One region of the Cronobacter dublinensis subsp. dublinensis LMG 23823 genome, then DNA from elsewhere that is predicted to be linked to it. Evidence: predicted binding sites of a transcription regulator. Region 1 holds the regulator's gene; each other region holds the start of a gene.
What was found. The regulator LexA, encoded in region 1, represses DNA repair genes until DNA is damaged. The targets are predictions, from matches to a motif close to TNCTGTATGTACATACAGNA.
Positions count from the first base shown of each region.

Region 2: AFK67_RS12215 (YebG family protein) is a predicted target of LexA. The motif match lies at 5,357-5,376, and genes of this name have one in related genera.
Region 3: metR (HTH-type transcriptional regulator MetR) is a predicted target of LexA. The motif match lies at 2,715-2,734, and genes of this name have one in related genera.

Region 1 covers NZ_CP012266.1:3,986,089-3,993,060, reverse strand. The annotation lists gene malM (maltose operon protein MalM) at 1-76, shown strand, start outside; gene ubiC (chorismate lyase) at 259-768, shown strand; gene ubiA (4-hydroxybenzoate octaprenyltransferase) at 768-1,640, shown strand; gene plsB (glycerol-3-phosphate 1-O-acyltransferase PlsB) at 1,883-4,309, opposite strand; gene AFK67_RS18455 (diacylglycerol kinase) at 4,442-4,810, shown strand; gene lexA (transcriptional repressor LexA) at 4,919-5,527, shown strand; gene dinF (MATE family efflux transporter DinF) at 5,650-6,957, shown strand.
Region 2 covers NZ_CP012266.1:2,671,844-2,678,815, reverse strand. The annotation lists gene zwf (glucose-6-phosphate dehydrogenase) at 1-1,287, shown strand, start outside; gene edd (phosphogluconate dehydratase) at 1,518-3,329, shown strand; gene AFK67_RS12225 (bifunctional 4-hydroxy-2-oxoglutarate aldolase/2-dehydro-3-deoxy-phosphogluconate aldolase) at 3,388-4,026, shown strand; gene purT (formate-dependent phosphoribosylglycinamide formyltransferase) at 4,080-5,258, opposite strand; gene AFK67_RS12215 (YebG family protein) at 5,391-5,741, shown strand; gene yebF (protein YebF) at 6,051-6,398, shown strand; gene AFK67_RS12205 (tellurite resistance TerB family protein) at 6,515-6,972, shown strand, end outside.
Region 3 covers NZ_CP012266.1:306,377-313,348, reverse strand. The annotation lists gene AFK67_RS01460 (dienelactone hydrolase family protein) at 1-64, shown strand, start outside; gene metE (5-methyltetrahydropteroyltriglutamate--homocysteine S-methyltransferase) at 227-2,488, opposite strand; gene metR (HTH-type transcriptional regulator MetR) at 2,766-3,719, shown strand; gene AFK67_RS01445 (carboxylate/amino acid/amine transporter) at 3,607-4,506, opposite strand; gene yigL (sugar/pyridoxal phosphate phosphatase YigL) at 4,618-5,418, opposite strand; gene pldB (lysophospholipase L2) at 5,468-6,460, opposite strand; gene rhtB (homoserine/homoserine lactone efflux protein) at 6,570-6,972, shown strand, end outside.

The DNA.
Region 1 (6,972 bases):
GCTGAATGAAGCCGAGCGTCTGGGCTCCACCACGGCTCGCCAGACTTTTATCAGCAGCGTAAAAGGCAAGGGGTGACAGTCGCCCCGCGCTGCTGATGTTTGCAACACCTGGTGCGCGTTCGCGCACCTTTTTTCCCGACGCAACATGATGTCCTGTTGCACCCATGTTGCGCTCTTGTTCTTACTCCTTGTTTCCCCGCCCCCGTTTTGCCGGTTCTGCGTTACAATACGTCCACTTTTGGCCCCGGAGAGTCACGCATGTCCCATCCCGCGCTAAGACAACTGCGCGCGTTGTCCTTTTTTGACGATACCAGCACGCTTGATAGCACATTACTGGAGTGGCTGATGCTGGAAGACTCCATGACCCGCCGCTTTGAAGGTTTTTGCGAACGCGTCACCGTGGAGATGCTGTTTGAAGGGTTTGTCGGCCCCGAGGCACTGGCTGAAGAGGGCGCGTTTTTACCCCACGAGCCGCGTTACTGGCTGCGGGAGATTCTGCTGTGCGGCGATGGCGTACCGTGGCTGGTTGGGCGCACGCTGGTACCTGAGTCTACACTGTGTGGGCCGGAACTGGCGTTGCAGCAGCTTGGCACCACGCCGCTTGGCCGTTATCTCTTCACGTCATCGACCCTGACGCGCGACTTTATCCAGCCGGGCCGCAGCGACGAACTCTGGGGACGACGCTCCCTGCTGCGGTTGTCCGGCAAGCCGCTGCTGCTGACCGAACTGTTTTTACCCGCATCACCCTTGTACGGAGAGGAAAAATAATGGAGTGGAGCCTGACGCAGGATAAGCTGCTCGCCTATCACCGCCTGATGCGCACCGATAAGCCGATCGGCGCGTTACTGCTTCTCTGGCCGACGCTGTGGGCGCTGTGGGTGGCGTCTCCTGGCGTGCCGCCGCTGTGGATCCTCGCGGTCTTTGTCGCCGGTGTCTGGCTGATGCGCGCCGCAGGCTGCGTGGTGAACGATTATGCCGACCGTAAATTTGATGGTCATGTGAAGCGCACGGCGCACCGGCCTTTGCCGAGCGGCGCAGTGACGGAGAAAGAGGCACGGAATCTGTTCGTTATTCTGGTGCTGCTGTCGTTTTTGCTGGTGCTGACGCTGAATGTGAAAACGATCCTGCTTTCGGTCGCGGCGCTGGCGCTGGCCTGGATGTATCCCTTCATGAAGCGCTACACCCATCTGCCGCAGGTGGTGCTGGGCGCGGCGTTTGGCTGGTCGATTCCGATGGCGTTTTGCGCCGTCAGCGAGTCGCTGCCGTTAAGCTGCTGGCTGATGTTTTTCGCCAATATCTGCTGGGCGGTGGCCTACGATACGGAATACGCGATGGTCGATCGCGATGATGATGTGAAAATCGGCGTGAAGTCGACGGCTATCCTGTTCGGGCGTCACGATAAGTTGATTATCGGGCTGTTGCAGATTGCCGTGCTGGCGCTGCTGGGTACCGTCGGCTGGCTGAATGGCCTGGGCGCGTTTTTCTACACCGGGCTGGCAGGCGCTGCTGCGCTGTTTATCTGGCAGCAGAAAATCATCGCCGGGCGCGATCGCGACGCCTGCTTCCGCGCATTTTTAAATAATAACTACGTGGGGCTGTTGGTGTTTATCGGGCTGGCGCTAAGTTATTTAAAATTTTAATAAAAAGGCGGGGAAACCCGCCTTTTTTAATGGCGTGAAGAGCAGATGTGCGTAACGACAGAATGGACGCCTGATGGTGGATGCGCTGCGCTTACCTATCCTGTGAAACCAGATAATGCCTGAGCGCTGTATATACGCATGGCGGGTAAGCAAAGCGTCCTCGCTGCAGAAGATTTAACGCCGCACCCGCCAATAAAAAAGGCGGGTCTCCCCGCCTTTTTGTTGTCTGTTGCCAGAACCTGTCACTCGCCCGCTTGTGCGGCCGCGCTCTCAATCGTCAACCTGACGTCAGAGGTCATCAGCTCCGCCAGCATCTGGTAAACCTTCATGGTCTCCGCGGGCTCGGCATCCCCGGTATCGCTGATATAGCCTTCATCGCGAAGCGTCAGCACCAGCGTTGAGAACACCGCTTTATCAAAGAATTCCGGCGCATTGATGCCATGCAACACGGAGAGGCGCTGCGCCACGGTTCGGCTCTCTTTTTCCAGCGTGCCGCGGTTGATGGACGGATTCGCGCTCAGCAGCCAGAAGGTGATCGCGTAGCGTTGCAGCGTTTCGCGAACGCCCGCCGCCAGCAGTTGCAACGTGCGGGAGCGCGCCGGGTTAACCTGCAACCAGACGTCATCCGCAAGGATGAGCCCCTGGCGCGCCAGTTCGTTAACCAGCGCATCGACCACGGCGGCCACTTCTTCTTTTTCCCAGCGCAGGAACAGCTCCGCCTTGAGCATCGGGAACAGCAGTTCGACCTGCTGCTGCACCGCCTCGCGGCTGATGCGGCGATGCTGCGTCACGATAGCGGCGATAAGCGAAGGCAGCACCAGCATATGCATGATGTTGTTACGGTAATAGGTCATCAGCACGGCCTGCTCGCGCGGCAGAATGATGATATCGCCGATGGTGTCCTTCTCGACCTCGAACTTGTTCATCTGCAGCGCATGCTCGATGAGCTGTGTGGCCGTCGCGTCCGGCACCGTGGCGTCCGACGCGTACGGTACGTTGCGCAGCAGGCTCACGTAGCACTCCAGCTGTTCGGTCAGCTGCTCGCGGGTTAACGAGCGCTGGCGCGACGCCAGTAGCGCGGTGCAGCAGAGGTTCATGGCGTTAGCCGCGCCCGCGTTGTTGATGCGCACCATCAGCTGTGCCGCAATCTCATTGACCGTTGGCGTCAGCCATGCCGGACGCACCGCTTCGATAGGATCGATAGCGTCGCGCCACTCCGGCACATGCTGGTTAAGGAAGGCGATAAGCGGCAGCGGCTCGCCGAAGTTCACGTAACCCTGGCCTAAGTTACGCAGCTTGCTCAGGCCGCGGAGCATTTGCAGCAGGCTCTCTTTTTCCTTGGTGGCACCGCGCAGCTCTTTAGCGTAAGTGCCCACTTCCATCACGTGTTCATAGCCGATGTAAATCGGCACCAGCGTAATCGGACGCGTGCCGCCGCGCAGCATCGCCTGGATGGTCATAGAGAGCGTGCCGGTTTTCGGGTCGAGCAGACGACCGGTGCGTGAACGCCCGCCCTCAACGAAGTACTCTACCGAATAGCCGCGGCTGAACAGTTCACCCAGGTATTCGCGAAACACCGTGGAATAAAGCTTATTACCTTTAAAGGTGCGGCGAATAAAGAACGCGCCCAGGCGACGGAAAATCGGCCCGGCAGGCCAGAAGTTCAGGTTGATACCGGCAGCGATATGCGGCGGCACTAGCCCCTGATGATAGAGCACGTAGGAGAGCAGCAGATAGTCCATGTGGCTGCGATGGCAGGGCACATACACAATCTCATGGCCGTCGTGGGCCAGCTGACGCACGCGCTCGGCGTTATGGACGTTGATGCCCTGATAGAGACGGTTCCAGGTAAAGCCCAGTACGCGGTCTGTAAGGCGAATCGCCTCATAAGAGAAATTGGCGGCGATCTCTTCCATTAACGCCACGGCGTTCTGCTGGGCTTTCTCGTGCGAGATTTTTTTGGTGCGCGCTTCGTCTTCAACGGCGCGGGCGATAGCTTTTGACGAGAGCAGCTTGTTAAAGAGATCCTGACGCGCCGGCAGACGCGGACCGACGGCGGCGAGGCGCTGGCGGGCGAAATGCATGCGCGCCACGCGGGCCAGCTTCTGGGCGATACGCTTGTCGGTGCCGTGCTCGGTCGCCATGCGGCGCAGTGACACCGGCGGCGAGAAACGGACAAAGCTGTCGCGGCCAAGCCAGGAGACCGCAAAGAATTTCTGAATGCCGTTTAACATGCGCAGCGGCGGGTTTTCTTCGCCTTTTTCGCGGCCCGGTGCGCGACCGAACATGACGGAGACGGGCACCATCTGGACGTCGAGATCCGGGTTGCTGCGGTGCAGGTCAAGATAGTTGTGGAACAGCTTGATCGACTCTTCTTTCGGCGTGTAGTACGTGAACACGCGCGGGCCGCCATGGATAAACACATGGCGCGGCAACTCGGTGCCGTCGATAACCAGCGGCTCCAGAGGGTCCGGCAGATCGTGCGCCAGGCACTGGGCCCGCAGCGTCAGGAGATCTGCCTTCGAGTTATATGGCAGCACGTACATGATGGGACGTGACGTGTCGAGCCCAAGTTCGGGGCAGGGCGCCGCCGGGATGGACTTGCTTTTTACCAGCACGCTTAATGGTAAATTAAGTAATTTGTAGTAAATTCGTGGCCAACCGGACATAAACGATGTAAAGCCTCTGGTTAATAATGCAATTGCGGCGCAAGAATATCAGAAACTCCGTAGAATTTCTGTGGTGCTTCTTTATCGAAGCGCATTAGCATTGACGCCTGAATTTAAAAAAGGTTTCTTGTCATGGCCAATAACACCAAGGGATTAACCCGAATTATTAAAGCAGCTGGCTATTCCTGGAAGGGATTGAGCGCTGCCTGGAAAAATGAAGCGGCGTTTCGCCAGGAGGCGGTCGCCGTTATTGCTGCAATTATTATCGCTTGTTGGCTGGACGTCGACCCGATGACCCGTGTCATGCTCATAAGCTCCGTGATGCTGGTGATGATCGTCGAGATCCTCAACAGCGCCATCGAAGCGGTAGTGGACCGTATCGGTCCTGAATTTCATGAGCTTTCGGGCCGCGCCAAGGACATGGGCTCCGCCGCCGTGCTGATGTCGATTATCCTTGCGCTGGTCGTGTGGGTCACGCTGCTCTGGCAGCATTTGCGATAAGTTTTCCAGAAATCGCTAAAGAAGCGCTTTTTTAACCGGTTATGGTTTTAAAATCGCCTTTAGCTGTATATACTCACAGCATCACTGTATATGCACCCAGGGGGCGGAATGAAAGCATTAACTACCAGGCAACAAGAGGTGTTTGATCTCATTCGGGATCACATCAGCCAGACCGGCATGCCGCCTACGCGCGCGGAAATTGCGCAACGTCTGGGGTTCCGTTCGCCTAACGCGGCGGAAGAGCACCTGAAAGCGCTGGCGCGCAAAGGGGTGCTGGAGATTGTTTCTGGCGCATCGCGCGGTATTCGTCTGCTGCAGGAAGAAGAAAACGGCCTGCCGCTGGTAGGGCGTGTCGCTGCGGGCGAACCGCTGCTGGCGCAGCAGCATATCGAAGGCCACTATCAGGTCGATCCGGGCCTGTTTAAGCCGAATGCCGATTTTCTGCTGCGCGTTAGCGGGATGTCGATGAAAGACATCGGGATCATGGACGGCGACCTGTTAGCCGTGCATAAAACGCAGGATGTACGCAACGGCCAGGTCGTTGTGGCGCGTATCGACGATGAAGTGACGGTAAAACGCCTGAAAAAGCAGGGGAATGTCGTTGAGCTGCTGCCGGAAAACAGCGAGTTTAAACCTATCGTTGTCGATCTGCGTGAGCACAACTTCTCTATCGAAGGCCTCGCGGTCGGCGTTATTCGCAACGGCGAATGGCTCTGACAGCGTTACCGGCCTCGTGACGCTTCATTACCGTAACTGGCCCGCCCCGGTTACGGTAATGGCTCTCCGGCTTCGCGACCTCTCTTAACGGTTTTCTTCGCGTAACGGCATCGGAACGCCATATGCCCTTTCTGACCTCTACCGACAAAGCCCTCTGGCGCCTCGCGCTGCCAATGATTTTCTCCAATATCACCGTGCCCCTGCTCGGGCTGGTCGATACCGCAGTGATAGGCCATCTCGACAGCCCGGTGTATCTGGGCGGCGTCGCAGTCGGCGCGACCGCCACCAGCTTTTTGTTTATGCTGCTCCTCTTTTTGCGTATGAGCACCACTGGCCTTACTGCTCAAGCGTTCGGCGCGCGTGATCCGGCAGCGCTGGCCCGCGCGCTGGTACAGCCGATGGCGCTGGCGTTGCTTGCTGGCGCGCTGATTATCGCGCTGCGTGAACCGCTTATTCACCTGGCGTTACATATCACCGGCGGTAGCGAGGCTGTGCTGGCGCAGGCGCGGCGGTTTCTCGAAATTCGCTGGCTGAGCGCGCCCGCGTCGCTGGCGAATCTGGTGCTGCTGGGGTGGCTGCTCGGCGTGCAATATGCGAGAGCGCCGGTCATTCTGCTGGTCGTCGGTAATCTGCTTAATATCGCGCTCGATCTCTGGTTTGTGATGGGGCTGGGCCTGAATGTACAGGGCGCGGCGCTTGCGACCGCCATCGCGGAGTACGCGACGCTTGGCATCGGGCTTATTATGGCGGCGCGCGTTCTGCGCCTGCGCGGCATTACGCGCCTGATGCTGAAAACCGCCTGGCGCGGCGGCGTCGGCAGGCTGCTGGCGCTGAACCGGGACATCATGCTGCGCTCGCTGCTGCTGCAACTCTGTTTTGGATCCATTACTGTGCTTGGCGCGCGGCTCGGCAGCGATATCGTCGCCGTTAACGCGCTGCTGATGACGCTACTCACCTTTACCGCCTATGCGCTCGACGGCTTTGCCTACGCGGTGGAAGCCCACGCCGGTCAGGCGTTCGGCGCACAGGACAAATCGCAACTGCATAGCGTCTGGCGCGCCGCGTGCCGACAGGCGGGCATGGTGGCGCTCGCGTTCACGCTGCTGTATGCCGTCGCCGGGCCGTCTATCGTGTCGCTGCTAACCTCCCTGCCATCGCTGCAGGCGCTGGCGCAGCCTTATCTCTTCTGGCAGGCGATCCTGCCTCTCGTCGGCGTCTGGTGTTATCTGCTGGACGGCATGTTTATCGGCGCGACGCGCGGGGCCGAGATGCGCAACAGCATGGCTGTCGCGGCGCTGGGGTTTGGACTGACGCTGCTAACGCTGCCGTATCTCGGCAACCACGGGCTGTGGCTGGCGCTCACCGTGTTTCTGGCGCTGCGCGGGCTGTCGCTTGGCTATTTATGGCGTCGCGGGCGCCTGCTGCACTGAACTTTTCATCACGAA
Region 2 (6,972 bases), 1.3 Mb from region 1:
GAAGCGCTTGAAACCTTCATGAAAGAGAAGATCGACGAAACCCTGTGGGAAACCTTAAGCGGCCGTCTCGATTTCTGTAATCTCGACGTGAACGATACTTCGGCGTTTACGCGTCTTGGCAAAATGCTTGACCAGAAAAACCGCGTCACCATCAATTATTTCGCGATGCCGCCAAGCACCTTCGGCGCCATCTGCGACGGGCTGGGTGCGGCGAAGCTCAACGCCAAACCGGCGCGTGTAGTGATGGAAAAACCGCTCGGCACGTCGCTTGAAACCTCCCGCGAAATCAACGACCAGGTCGGTAAATATTTCGAAGAGTGCCAGGTTTATCGTATCGACCACTATCTCGGTAAAGAGACGGTGCTGAACCTGCTGGCGCTGCGCTTTGCCAACTCCCTGTTCGTCAATAACTGGGACAACCGCACTATCGATCACGTGGAAATCACCGTGGCCGAAGAGGTGGGCATCGAAGGCCGCTGGGGGTATTTCGATCAGGCGGGCCAGATGCGCGACATGATCCAGAACCACCTGCTGCAAGTCCTCTGCATGATAGCGATGTCGCCGCCGTCTGATCTGACCGCCGACAGCATCCGCGATGAAAAAGTAAAAGTGCTGAAATCCCTGCGCCGCATCGATCGCACCAACGTGCGTGAGAAGACGGTGCGCGGCCAGTACACTGCCGGTTTCGCCCAGGGCAAAAAAGTGCCGGGCTACCTGGAAGAAGAGGGCGCGAACAAAACCAGCCATACCGAAACGTTTGTCGCTATCCGTGTTGATATCGATAACTGGCGCTGGGCGGGCGTGCCGTTCTACCTGCGTACCGGTAAACGTCTGCCGGCCAAGTGCTCTGAAGTCGTGGTCTATTTCAAAACCCCGGAACTCAACCTGTTTAAAGAGTCCTGGCAGGAGCTGCCGCAGAACAAGCTGACCATCCGCCTGCAGCCGGACGAGGGCGTGGATATCCAGGTGCTGAACAAAGTGCCGGGCCTTGATCACAAGCATAATCTGCAAACCACCAAGCTGGATCTGAGCTACTCGGAAACCTTCAACGAAAGCCATCTGGCGGACGCTTACGAGCGCCTGCTGCTGGAAACTATGCGCGGCATTCAGGCGCTGTTTGTACGTCGCGATGAAGTGGAAGAAGCCTGGAAATGGGTCGATTCCATCACCGAAGCGTGGGCGGCGGATAACGATGCGCCGAAGCCGTATCAGGCGGGCACCTGGGGGCCTGTCGCGTCCGTGGCGATGATCACCCGCGATGGCCGTTCCTGGAGCGAATTCGAGTAATCAACCACAACGGAGTGCTGTTACTTTACCGGTAACATGATCCGGAACAGTTGTTGTGTAAAAAATTCCATTTTCAAGCCCCGTCTGGATTCACCAGCGGGGCTTTTTTCATTACACTGCCTGAAGCGATTTTGCTCCTGAGAGGCGCGGCTGGCGCGTGTACGTGAAAACCCTGCGGTATTGCGCAACGCAAAACGGGCGGCCTCAGCAGATACCAGAGAGGAATTTTTATGCATCCAAAATTGTTACGGGTAACACAGCGCATCACCGAACGCTCCCGCGCCACGCGTGAAGCCTACGTGGCGCGCATCGGGCAGGCGAAAAGCCAGACCGTCCATCGCGCAAGCCTCGCCTGCGGCAACCTGGCCCACGGTTTCGCCGCCTGTCAGCCGGATGACAAAGCGGCGCTGAAAAGCCTGCTGCGTAACAATATCGGCATTATTACTTCCTATAACGACATGCTCTCCGCGCACCAGCCTTACGAAAACTACCCGCAGCAGATCCGCGAGGCGCTGCACAGCGTCGGTGCCGTGGCGCAGGTGGCGGGCGGCGTACCGGCGATGTGCGACGGCGTAACGCAGGGGCAGGACGGCATGGAGCTGTCGCTGCTGAGCCGCGAAGTTATCGCGATGTCGGCGGCAGTGGGGCTCTCGCACAATATGTTCGACGGCGCGCTCTATCTCGGCGTGTGCGATAAAATCGTGCCAGGGCTGGTGATGGCGGCGCTCTCGTTCGGGCATCTGCCCGCCGTGTTTATCCCGTCCGGCCCGATGTCGAGCGGCCTGCCGAATAAAGAGAAAGTGCGCATTCGCCAGCTCTACGCCGAAGGCAAGGTGGATCGCACGGCGCTGCTGGAATCCGAGGCGGCCTCTTATCATGAACCGGGCACCTGTACCTTCTATGGCACCGCCAACACCAACCAGATGGTGATTGAATTTATGGGGATGCAGCTGCCGGGCTCCTCGTTTGTCCACCCGGACGCGCCGCTGCGTCAGGCGCTGACCGCCGCCGCCGCGCGTCAGGTGACGCGCCTGACCGGCAACGGCAACGAGTGGATGCCGCTTGGCAAACTGGTAGATGAAAAAGTGGTGGTTAACGGCATCGTGGCGCTGCTCGCGACCGGCGGCTCCACGAACCACACCATGCATCTGGTGGCGATGGCGCGCGCGGCGGGCATTATCATTAACTGGGACGACTTCTCCGAGCTCTCCGAGGCGGTGCCGCTGCTGGCGCGTCTCTACCCGAACGGCCCGGCGGATATCAACCACTTCCAGGCCGCTGGCGGCGTGCCGGTGCTGATGCGCGAGCTGCTGAAAGGCGGCCTGCTGCATGAGGATGTCAACACTGTGGCGGGCTTTGGCCTTGCGCGCTATACCCAGGAGCCGTGGCTCGACAATGGCGAACTCGCCTGGCGCGACGGGGCGCAGGCCTCGCTTGATGACGCGATTATCGCCACGCTTGATAAACCGTTCTCGCAGCACGGCGGCACCAAAGTGCTGAGCGGCAACCTCGGCCGCGCGGTGATGAAAACCTCCGCCGTGCCGGTGGAAAACCAGGTGGTGGAAGCGCCTGCCGTGGTGTTTGAGAGCCAGCATGACGTCCTGCCTGCCTTTGAAGCCGGGCAGCTGGATCGCGACTGCGTCGTGGTGGTGCGCCATCAGGGGCCAAAAGCGAACGGGATGCCAGAATTACATAAACTTATGCCGCCGCTTGGTGTATTATTGGACCGCTGTTTCAAAATTGCATTGGTCACGGACGGTCGCCTTTCCGGCGCGTCGGGGAAAGTGCCTTCGGCCATCCACGTGACGCCTGAGGCTTACGACGGCGGTCTGCTCGCGAAAGTGCGCGACGGCGATATCATCCGCGTCAACGGCCAGACCGGCGAACTGACGCTGCTGGTGGATGACGCCGAGCTGGCGCGCCGCGAGCCGTACCACCCGGATCTCAGCGCCCAGCGCGTGGGAACGGGGCGCGAGCTGTTCGGCGCGCTGCGTGAAAAACTGTCCGGGGCGGAGCAGGGCGCGACCTGCATCGATTTTTAACTATCAGGTGCGCAGGCGCGCACCATACCCTCTTTAAAATGGCGGGAGAGATCCACAGATGAAAAACTGGAAAACGAGTGCCGAGCAGATCCTGAAAAGCGGTCCGGTCGTGCCGGTGATTGTGATTAACAAGCTGGAGCACGCGGTCCCGATGGCGAAGGCGCTGCTGGCAGGCGGTGTTCGCGTGCTGGAAGTGACGCTGCGCACCGCGTGTGCGATGGACGCTATCCGCGCGATTGCCAAAGAAGTGCCGGAAGCCATTATCGGCGCAGGCACCGTGCTGAACGCGCAGCAGCTTAAAGAGGTTACCGACGCGGGCGCGCAGTTCGCCATCAGTCCTGGCCTTACCGAGCCGCTGCTGAAAGCCGCGACCGAAGGCACTATCCCGCTGATCCCGGGCATCAGCACCGTGTCTGAGCTAATGCTGGGCATGGATTACGGCCTGAAAGAATTCAAATTTTTCCCGGCGGAAGCCAACGGCGGCACCAAAGCGTTGCAGGCCATCGCAGGCCCGTTCTCCCAGGTGCGTTTCTGCCCGACCGGCGGCATTTCGCCTGCCAACTACCGTGATTACCTGGCGCTGAAAAGCGTGCTGTGCATCGGCGGCTCCTGGCTGGTGCCGGCAGATGCGATGGAAGCGGGCGACTGGGATCGCATCACAAAACTGGCGCGCGAAGCCGTAGAAGGCGCGCAGTAAGTTTTCGCGCAAGCGAATACAAGCGCGCCGCCTGAGAGGGCGGCGCGTTTTTTTTAGCCTTTCACCGTCACACTCGCGGCAGAGGCGGTAGCGCGCGCGACGGCGTCGTCAATCGTCTCGCCGGTGGCGAGCGCCACGCCGAGGCGGCGTGAGCCGTCAATCTCCGGCTTCCCGAACAGACGCAGCTGCAACCCCGCGCCGAGCGCGCCGGACAGCGCGCCAAATTTCACGTCATCGCTTGTAAGCGTCGGCAGGATCACCGCTGACGCCGCCGGACCATACTGGCGAATGCCGCCTACCGGCAGACCGAGAAACGCGCGCACGTGTAGCGCGAATTCAGAGAGATCCTGCGAGATAAGCGTCACCATGCCGGTATCGTGCGGGCGCGGCGACACTTCGCTGAATACCACTTCGTCGCCGCAGACAAACAGCTCCACGCCGAACAGACCGTAGCCGCCGAGCGCCTCGACCACCTTCTGCGCAATCTCATGAGCGCGCGCGAGCGCCACGTCGCTCATCTGCTGCGGCTGCCAGGACTCGCGGTAGTCGCCATCTTCCTGACGATGACCGATGGGCGCGCAAAAATGGACGCCGTCCACGGCGCTGACGGTAAGCAGCGTGATTTCAAAATCAAACTTCACAACACCTTCGACAATGACTTCGCCCGCGCCTGCGCGGCCGCCCTGCTGGGCGTACTGCCAGGCGGCATCCAGCGCATCGGCGCTGCGGATATAGCTCTGGCCTTTGCCGGAGGAGCTCATCACCGGTTTGACGATGCAGGGCAGGCCAATCTGCGCCACCGCCTCGCGAAACTGCGTTTCGTTATCGGCGAAGCGGTAGGCGGAGGTCGGCAGGCCGAGTTCTTCTGCCGCGAGCCGACGAATGCCCTCGCGGTTCATGGTCAGACGCGCGGCGCGGGCAGTTGGCACCACGCGCTGGCCCTGCTGCTCAAGCTCGACCAGCATGTCGGTGGCGATCGCTTCGATTTCCGGCACGATAAAATCTGGCATCTCCTGCGCCACTAAATTTTTCAGCGCCGTGCCGTCGAGCATGTTGATAACGTGACTGCGGTGCGCCACCTGCATGGCGGGCGCATCGGCGTAGCGGTCAACCGCAATCACTTCAATGCCCAGACGCTGGCACTCAATAGCGACTTCTTTTCCCAGTTCCCCTGAACCGAGCAGCATCACGCGGGTTGCTGACGGGCGCAGAGCGGTTCCTAACATAGCCATGGCTGCTTTCCTGCTGTGTGAAATTCTCGCCGCAGTATATACGAAAACGTTTGCTTTGCGCAGCGCGCGCCGTTTGCATTTTATTTCCGACAGGGTTATACTGTATATAAATACAGTAACGGGAGTTGCATCATGGCGGTAGAAATCAAATACGTCGTAATCCGTGAGGGTGTGGAAAAAATGTCATTTGCCAGTAAAAAGGAAGCCGACGCCTGGGACAAAATGCTCGATTTAGCCGAAGCTCTGGAAGGCTGGCTGGGGCAGGCACCTGTCGGTTTTGCGGAAGGTCAGGTTGAACAGCTGGCGCTGTGGATGGCGGAACAGAAAGACAACCTCAGCACTATCGTGCGCACCGGTCGTCTGCCGCAGGAAACCAGCGAGCAGACCGACGATGCGCCACCGCCTGCTCAGGAAGACGCGGCTGAAGGCGAAGAGGGCGCCGTCGCGCTGCACAGCGCGCGCAAACGCACCAAAGCGGCCTGATTTTCCCCTGTGCTGTGCCGCTGCCCTTCACTGAGGCAGCGGTGCGGTGTCTGGCGCACGGGTACTGGCGTCAGTGCGGCGCATTCCTTAGCAGGGGGAGCGCGCCAGCGTTGCTGGTAAATCGGCGGAATATCCTGTGCTGTCTGCTGTCTGCTGTCTGCTGTCTGCTGTCTGCGGTCTGCTGCCCTCAACCTTTATCTTACTCACGCTAAAATCTCCCCACCTTTATCCCTTGATTTTGTAGGGTCCCCTTGCGCTTCGCTGTTTTTGTACCAGACTTTTTTCATCACCCGTCTTCGGAGAAGCACGATGAAAAAAACAGCAGGAGCCCTGATTTCTTTTGCCTTACTTGCCGCCGCGACGACGGCGCAGGCGGACGATCCGCGCAAAGTCCCGTTCCCGAAATGCGAAGGTATGACGGCGGAAGGCATTGCCGCGAGCGTCAAGCGCGACTATCTGCAAAACCGCATCGTCAAGTGGGCCGACGACCAGAAAACGCTGGGCCAGGCCGATCCGGTCGCCTGGATCAACACCAAAGACATCACCGGTAAAGACGACAAATGGACCGTACCGCTTACCGTGCGCGGTAAAAACGCCGATATCCATTATCAGGTGAGGGTCGACTGCGCCGCCGGTGAAGCGCACTACCAGCATTAAGCCTCTGCGGCCCGCGATGAGCGGGCCGCGTCTTTTCCCTTCCTTGCCGTTCCCGACACATCTTGACGTCCACTCGCTTACGCTTGGGTGATCACTCATCAGCGCAGAGGAATATTATGAGCAACTGGTTAACACAGCTTCAGTCAATGCTGGGGCAAAGCGGCGCGGGAACGTCATCCGGCACGTCGGGGATTCAGGACGCGCTGCGCTCGAAAGGGCTAAGCAAACTCCTTTCTCCCGGCGCGCTCGGCGGCCTGGCCGGGCTGCTGGTCGCGAGCAAATCATCGCGCAAGCTGCTGGCGAAATATGGCGGCGGCGCGCTGCTGGTGGGCGGCGGTGCCGTCGCCGGCACGGTGCTGTGGAATAAGTACAAGGACAAGATTCGCGCGGCGCACCAGGATGAGCCGCAGTATGGCCAGCAGCAGACCCCGCTCGACAGGCGCGCGGAGCGGTTAGTTCTCGCGCTGGTGTTCGCCGCGAAAAGCGACGGGCATATCGACGATCGCGAGCGCGCGGCGATTGAAAGCCAGCTGCGCGACGCGGGTATTGAGGAGCAAGGCCGCGTGCTGGTGGA
Region 3 (6,972 bases), 750 kb from region 1:
CGCGAAAGATGGCTGGGAGCGGATGCTGGCGTGGTTTCAGACATACGGTGGTAAGAAAGGATAAGAAAATCGCCCGGTGAGCCGGGCGATTTTTTGCGTGTGGCGATGGGATACATGGCGGGTGCGCTGCGCTTATCCGCCCTACATAGATGTGAAAGCTGTTTTTCGTAGGGCGGGTAAGCGAAGCGCCGCCCGCTATCATCACTACATCACATCATTACACCGGTTACGCCTGACGCAGGTTCTGCGCCGCTTTCACCATATTGGCAAGGGCCGCGCGGGTCTCCGGCCAGCCGCGGGTTTTCAGGCCGCAATCCGGGTTCACCCACAGACGCGCCTGCGGAATACGCTGCGCGGCTTTCTTCAGCAGCGCTTCAATCCACGCCACGTCCGGCACGTTCGGCGAGTGAATGTCGTACACGCCCGGCCCGATTTCGTTCGGGTATTCAAACTCTTCGAACGACTCCAGTAGCTCCATATCTGAACGTGACGTTTCAATGGTGATCACGTCCGCATCCAGCGCCGCGATAGAGTCCATGATGTCGTTGAACTCGCAATAACACATGTGGGTGTGAATTTGGGTATCGTCCTTCGCGACGGCGGCATTCAGACGAAACGCCTCCACGCCCCAGGCGAGATACGCGTCCCAGTCGCTGCGCTTAAGCGGCAGCCCTTCACGCAGCGCCGGTTCGTCAATCTGGATAATGCCAATGCCTGCGGCTTCGAGGTCCGCGACTTCGTCGCGCAGCGCCAGCGCAATCTGTTTCGCGATGGTTTCGCGAGAGACATCCTCACGCGGGAACGACCAGCACAGGATCGTTACCGGGCCCGTCAGCATCCCTTTCACCGGTTTGTCGGTCAGCGACTGCGCGTATTTCGCCCACTCGACCGTAATCGGCGCCGGACGGCTAATGTCGCCAATCACCACCGGCGGCTTCACGCAGCGGGAGCCGTAGCTCTGCACCCAGCCGTTCTGGGTGAAAACGAAACCATCGAGATGCTCGCCGAAATATTCCACCATGTCGTTACGCTCGGCTTCACCGTGCACCAGCACGTCAAGGCCCAGACGCTCCTGCTCGACGATCGCCTGTTTAATATGTTCCGCGATGCCGGTACGGTAGTTTGCCGCATCCAGATTGCCCTTTTTGAAATCCAGACGCAGGCCGCGAATTTCCGTTGTCTGCGGGAAAGAGCCAATCGTCGTGGTCGGCCAGTCCGGCAGGTTAAAGCGGGCGCGCTGCGCTTCGGCGCGCACCGGGTACGCATGGGCGCGCTGGCTGTCCTGCGGAGTAATCGCCTGCAGGCGCTCCGCCACCGCCGGGTTATGCACGCGGGCCGAGTGTTTACGGGCCTGGATCGGCGCGCTCCACTGGTCGATTTTCGCCGTATCGCCGCTGTTCAGCGCGTCACGCAGCAGCGCCAGCTCCTCACATTTTTGCAGCGCGAAGGCAAACCAGCTTTTCACCTCGGCATCCAGACGGGTCTCGACGCTGAGATCAATCGGGCTGTGCAGCAGCGAGCAGGAAGAGCCGACCCAAAGTTCGCGCTGCCCGGCGACCGCCTTCAACTGCGCATATTTTTCGCTGAGATCGGCGCGCCAGACGTTACGCCCGTTAATCACACCCGCCGAGAGCAGCCACTCCTGCGGCAGGCGACGATGCAGTTCGTTCACGTCGTCATGGCCGTGCACCAGGTCAACATGCAGCCCCTGCACCGGCAGCGCGGTGATAGTGTCGAGATTGTCGCTCACGCCTTCAAAATAGGTGGTGAGCAGCAGTTTAGTCTGGCCTTTCAGCGCCTCGTAAGCCGGTTTGAACGCCTCAAGCCACGCCTGCGGCAGCTCCAGCACCAGCGCCGGTTCGTCAATCTGCACCCACTGGATGCCGCGCTTCGCAAGCTCCGCCAGCACCTGCTGGTAGACAGGCAGGATCTCGTTCAGCAGCGAGAGACGATCAAAGTGTTCGCCCTTCACTTTGCCAAGCCACAGGTAAGTGACCGGGCCCAGCAGCACCGGCTTAACGTGGTGGCCGAGCGCCAGCGCTTCGTCCACTTCGTCCAGCAGCTGCGTCCAGGTCAGCGCAAACTGCTGGCCTTTGGTGAATTCCGGCACCATGTAGTGATAGTTGGTGTTAAACCATTTCGTCATTTCGGCAGCGGCGGCGGGCTCGCCGGTTGGCGCGCGGCCACGGCCAATGCGGAACAGGGTATCAATATCGACGGTGCCGTCGGCGTTCTGATGGCGCGCCGGAACGTTACCGAGCAGCAGGCTGGTGGTCAGAACATGATCGTACCAGGCGAAATCCCCCACCGGCAGCAGATCGATTCCCGCCGCTTTTTGCTGCTCCCAGTGGCGTGCGCGCAGCTCGCGGCCCACCGCCAGTAACTCTTCACGCGTGCTCTTGCCCGCCCAGTAGCTCTCTTGCGCTTTTTTCAGTTCGCGACGCAGGCCGACGCGGGGAAAACCGAGGGTGTGATTATGGATAGTCATGATGTTCTGCCTCTCTTAAGAATGAGTCGTCAGGAGATGAATCTGTTCGTCTGATCTTCTTAATTAATCCGTGTGTATTTCGGATTTCGGGAAGGCGGCAAGCTGGGGAATCCCCGGGAGCTTACTGAAGTAAGTGACCGGGGCGAGCCAGTGCAGCCAACGCACCAGAAATTCGAAAGACGACGGATTTGGACGTCCAGATGTTTACACATCCATAATTGGCAGTTACTGTATATTCCTCAAGCGCAAAATGTTCATGGCCAAGTGAAGGACTTTCATGATCGAGATAAAACACCTGCGAACGCTCCAGGCGCTGCGCAATTGCGGCTCGCTGGCGGCGGCGGCGGCCTCGCTGCATCAGACCCAATCGGCTCTTTCACACCAGTTCAGCGATCTGGAGCAGCGTCTTGGCTTCCGGCTGTTTGTGCGTAAAAGCCAGCCGCTGCGCTTTACGCCGCAGGGCGAGATCCTGCTGCAGCTGGCAGCGCAGGTGCTGCCGCAGATTAGCCGCGCGTTGCAGGCGTGCAACGAACCGCAGCAGACGCGGCTGCGCATCGCGATTGAGTGCCACAGCTGCATTCAGTGGCTGGCCCCGGCGCTGGAGGCGTTTCGCCAGCGCTGGCCGCAGGTGGAGATGGATTTCAAATCGGGCGTGACGTTTGACCCGCAGCCCGCGCTGCAGCAGGACGAACTCGATCTGGTGCTGACCTCGGACATCTTGCCGCGCAGCGGCCTGCACTATTCGCCGATGTTTGATTTTGAAGTGCGTCTGGTGGTCGCGCCGGATCATCCGCTGGCGACCAAAGCCCAGGTGACGCCGGAAGATTTCGCCAGCGAAACGCTGCTGATTTACCCCGTGCAGCGCAGCCGCCTTGACGTCTGGCGTCACTTTTTACAGCCTGCGGGCGTCAGCCCGACGCTGAAAAGCGTCGATAACACGCTGCTGCTGATCCAGATGGTGTCGGCACGTATGGGCATTGCCGCCCTGCCGCACTGGGTCGTGGAGAATTTCGAGCGTCAGGGGCTGGTGGTGACGCGCGCGCTGGGCGACGGATTATGGAGCCGGCTGTACGCTGCGGTGCGAGATGGCGAGCAGCGTCAGCCGGTGACGGAGGCGTTTATTCAGCAGGCGCGTCAGCACGCCTGTGATTCACTGCCGTTTGTGCGGAGCGCGGCGCGACCCAGCGTCGGTGGACCCATAGAGAAGCCACTATCACCGCTCCCCCAATGATAAAGCTCGGCCAGTGGGGCTGCTCCTGCCAGATGGCGAGGTTGACCAGCAGCCCGGCGGGCACATGCACGTTATTCATAATGCCGAGCGTGCCGGCGTCCACCTGCGTGGCGCCGTAGTTCCACATGAAATATCCCAGCCCGGACGCCGCGACGCCAAGCCACACCAGAATGCCCCATTGCAGGCCGGTGGTCGGCAGCTTCTGCGGGTTGCCGAGCGCAAACCAGGCGATGACCGCCACCACAAACGCCCCAAGATAGAACCACGAAAACGCGCTGTGCTGCGGCATCGGGTGCGTCTCCATCAGGCGTTTATAGCCCACCATCCCGATGGCGAAACTGATATTCGCCAGCTGTACCAGCATCAGCCCGGTCCAGAAGTGATCGCTCACTTTGTCATAGCGGATGATCGCCGCGCCAATGACCGCCAGACCCGCGCTTAACGCGTAGCCCCAGCGCAGCGGGCGACGACTCAGCAGATCGTAAATCAGCGTGATATAGAGCGGCGTCAGAACGGTAAACAGCAGAAATTCCGAGACGGTGAGGTAAAGATAAGCCCGGAAGCTGAACAGGTACATCACGCCCAGCTGCAGCGCGCCCACCAGCATATAGAGCGAAAGCGTTTTCAGGCTCTGGCCACGGGTGCGTAAAAACGGCAGAAACACCAGCGCCGCCAGCCCGACGCGCATCAGCACGGAAAAGTAGCTGTCCACATGGCCCGCGAGGTATTCGCCGATCAGGCTAAAAGAGAAGGCCCACAGGATCGTGGTGATGATGAGTAACGCCACAATAATCATCTCAAAGAAAACAAAGAGAGGCATTGTAGCGAAGCTGCTGGCGAAAAGTTGCACTATTTGGTTGACAAGTGGTTACCGATAAACCACTTGTCATCCGAAAAATTACGCGAGGAAAAGTTTACGCAGGTAGTGCGGTACGGCATCTTCGGCGTTCGTGCCGATAACTTCCAGCTCCGGCAACAGGTCTTTGAGACGCTGATGGGCATTGCCCATAATGCAGCCTTTGCCTGCCATGGAGAGCATTTCCGCGTCGTTCATGCCGTCGCCGAACGCGATGCAGGACTCCAGCCCATAGCCCATCGCTTTGGCGACCGCTTCCAGCGCATGGCCTTTAGACACGCCGCCCGCCATGACTTCAAGACAAGTAAGCGTCGAAAAGCTGACATTGACGCGATCGCCCCAGCGGGCGTTGATAGCCTGCTCCAGCGGCAGCAGTTTTTCATGCACGTCGCAGGTGAAGAAGACTTTACTGACGCCCTGAGGCTCCAGCAACGCCGGTTCAAACAGCGAATATTTAAAGACGGCCTCTTTAAAATATTTCAACTCGTCCGGGCGTTCGCGGCTCATAAACCACTCGTCGTCGCGATAAACGTTGGTGATGATATCCGGGTTGTCGCGCACCACGCCGAACAGATCGGCGGCGATATCGGTGTCGAGATTATGGGTGAAGACCAGATTGCCGTCGGTGTCGTGCACCCGCGCGCCGTTGGAGGTGATCATATAGGCCTTGATCTCAAGGCCGTCGCGGATCTGCCCAACGTCGATATGGTGGCGGCCCGTCGCGAAAACAAAATTCACGCCGCGGGCGGTGAGTAATTTGAGCGTTTGTTTGGCAAACGGCGTCAGTGCATGGTCAGGGGCTAAGAGTGTGCCGTCTAAATCAGACGCAACGACCTGATACATAATAAAGAAAACCTCTGGTGGAGCGACCAGACGCTCCGGTCGCGAGTAATCAGTTATGCTCGTCGAAGAAATCGACAATGGCATTCAGCGCTTCGGCGCGCATGGCGTCCTGCTCAAACAGGATCTCATGGTACGCGCCTTTAATGACGTAAGGTTTACCCCCCCAACACGGGTGGCCCGCCGCGGCGCGAAGTTCACAGAAGCGGTCGTGCGAGCGGTTATCCACCACACGTTCCAGTTCTGCCTGGAGTAACAATAGCGGCGTGGTGCTGTCGGTGGCCCCCGCCAGCACCTGTTCTCCTGCCTGGATGCCTTCCCGTACCCAGTGGTATGTCGGCCCGCCGACGCGCAGCTGCGGTTCGTCGGCATAAAAACGTAAATTGCGCCGGTAACGCGCGTGGCTGTGGGTCAGCACGTTGAGGCTAAAAGGCAGCGGCCGCCAGCGTCCGGTGCCCATGGCGTAGCCGTCGCGCAGCGACGGATACTCTTCTGCCCAGTCGAGAATTGAGCGCAGCATCCAGTCCGGCAGGCGGATAATAATGCCGAACATCGGCGCGCACAGCGCCACGGCATCAAACGCTTTGGGGTTACGCAGTTGAAACAGCGTCCCAATCGCCCCGCCCATTGAATGCGCCAGCAGATAGCGCTTACGCCACGGCCCTGTCGCGACCTCCTGCTGCCAGAAGCGCTCGAAATCATCGACATAATCGCTGAAGTTCACGACGTGGCCGCGGTGCGGATCGTCAAGCAGACGTCCGGAACGCCCTTGCCCACGGTGGTCGATGATCAACACATCAAACCCGCAGTGGAACAGATCGTAAGCGAGTTCCGCATATTTTACGTAGGATTCAATGCGCCCGGGGCAGACGACGATAACGCGATCGTGGTTTTCGGCACGAAAACGCACAAAGCGCACCGGAATATCATCCACCCCTAAAAATTCGTCTTCTTCACGCTGCTGCCAGAACGCCGTCAGCGGCCCCATGGTGAACGCCGCGAATCCTGTTTCCCGTGAAAACCAACCGTTCCTGTGTCTGGTCATGGTCCTTATTGCTCCGCATCCACGCCTGTCCGGGCTTTTTTGTGATTCGTAGCACATACCTCAACAATAGCGTATTGTGGCATAAAAGTGCGCAATCAGGGAGCTTCGCATGACCTTCGAGTGGTGGTGTACCTACCTTCTGACAACCCTTATTCTCAGCCTCTCGCCGGGTTCCGGCGCGATTAACACCATGAGCACCGCCATCAGTCACGGGTATCGCGGCGCGGCGGCATCCATCGCCGGGCTACAGACCGGTCTGGCGCTGCATATCGTGCTGGTGGGTATCGGGCTGGGCGCGCTGTTTTCCCGCTCGCTGATGGCATTCGAAGTGCTGAAATGGGCGGGGGCGGCGTATCTCATCTGGCTTGGCATTCAGCAGTGGCGCGCCGCGGGCGCTATCGATCTTAACGCGCTGGCGCAAAGCCAGCCGCGCAGCAAACTCTTTAAGCGCGCGGTGTTCGTGAATCTCACCAACCCGAAAAGCATCGTGTTCCTCGCCGCGCTGTTCCCGC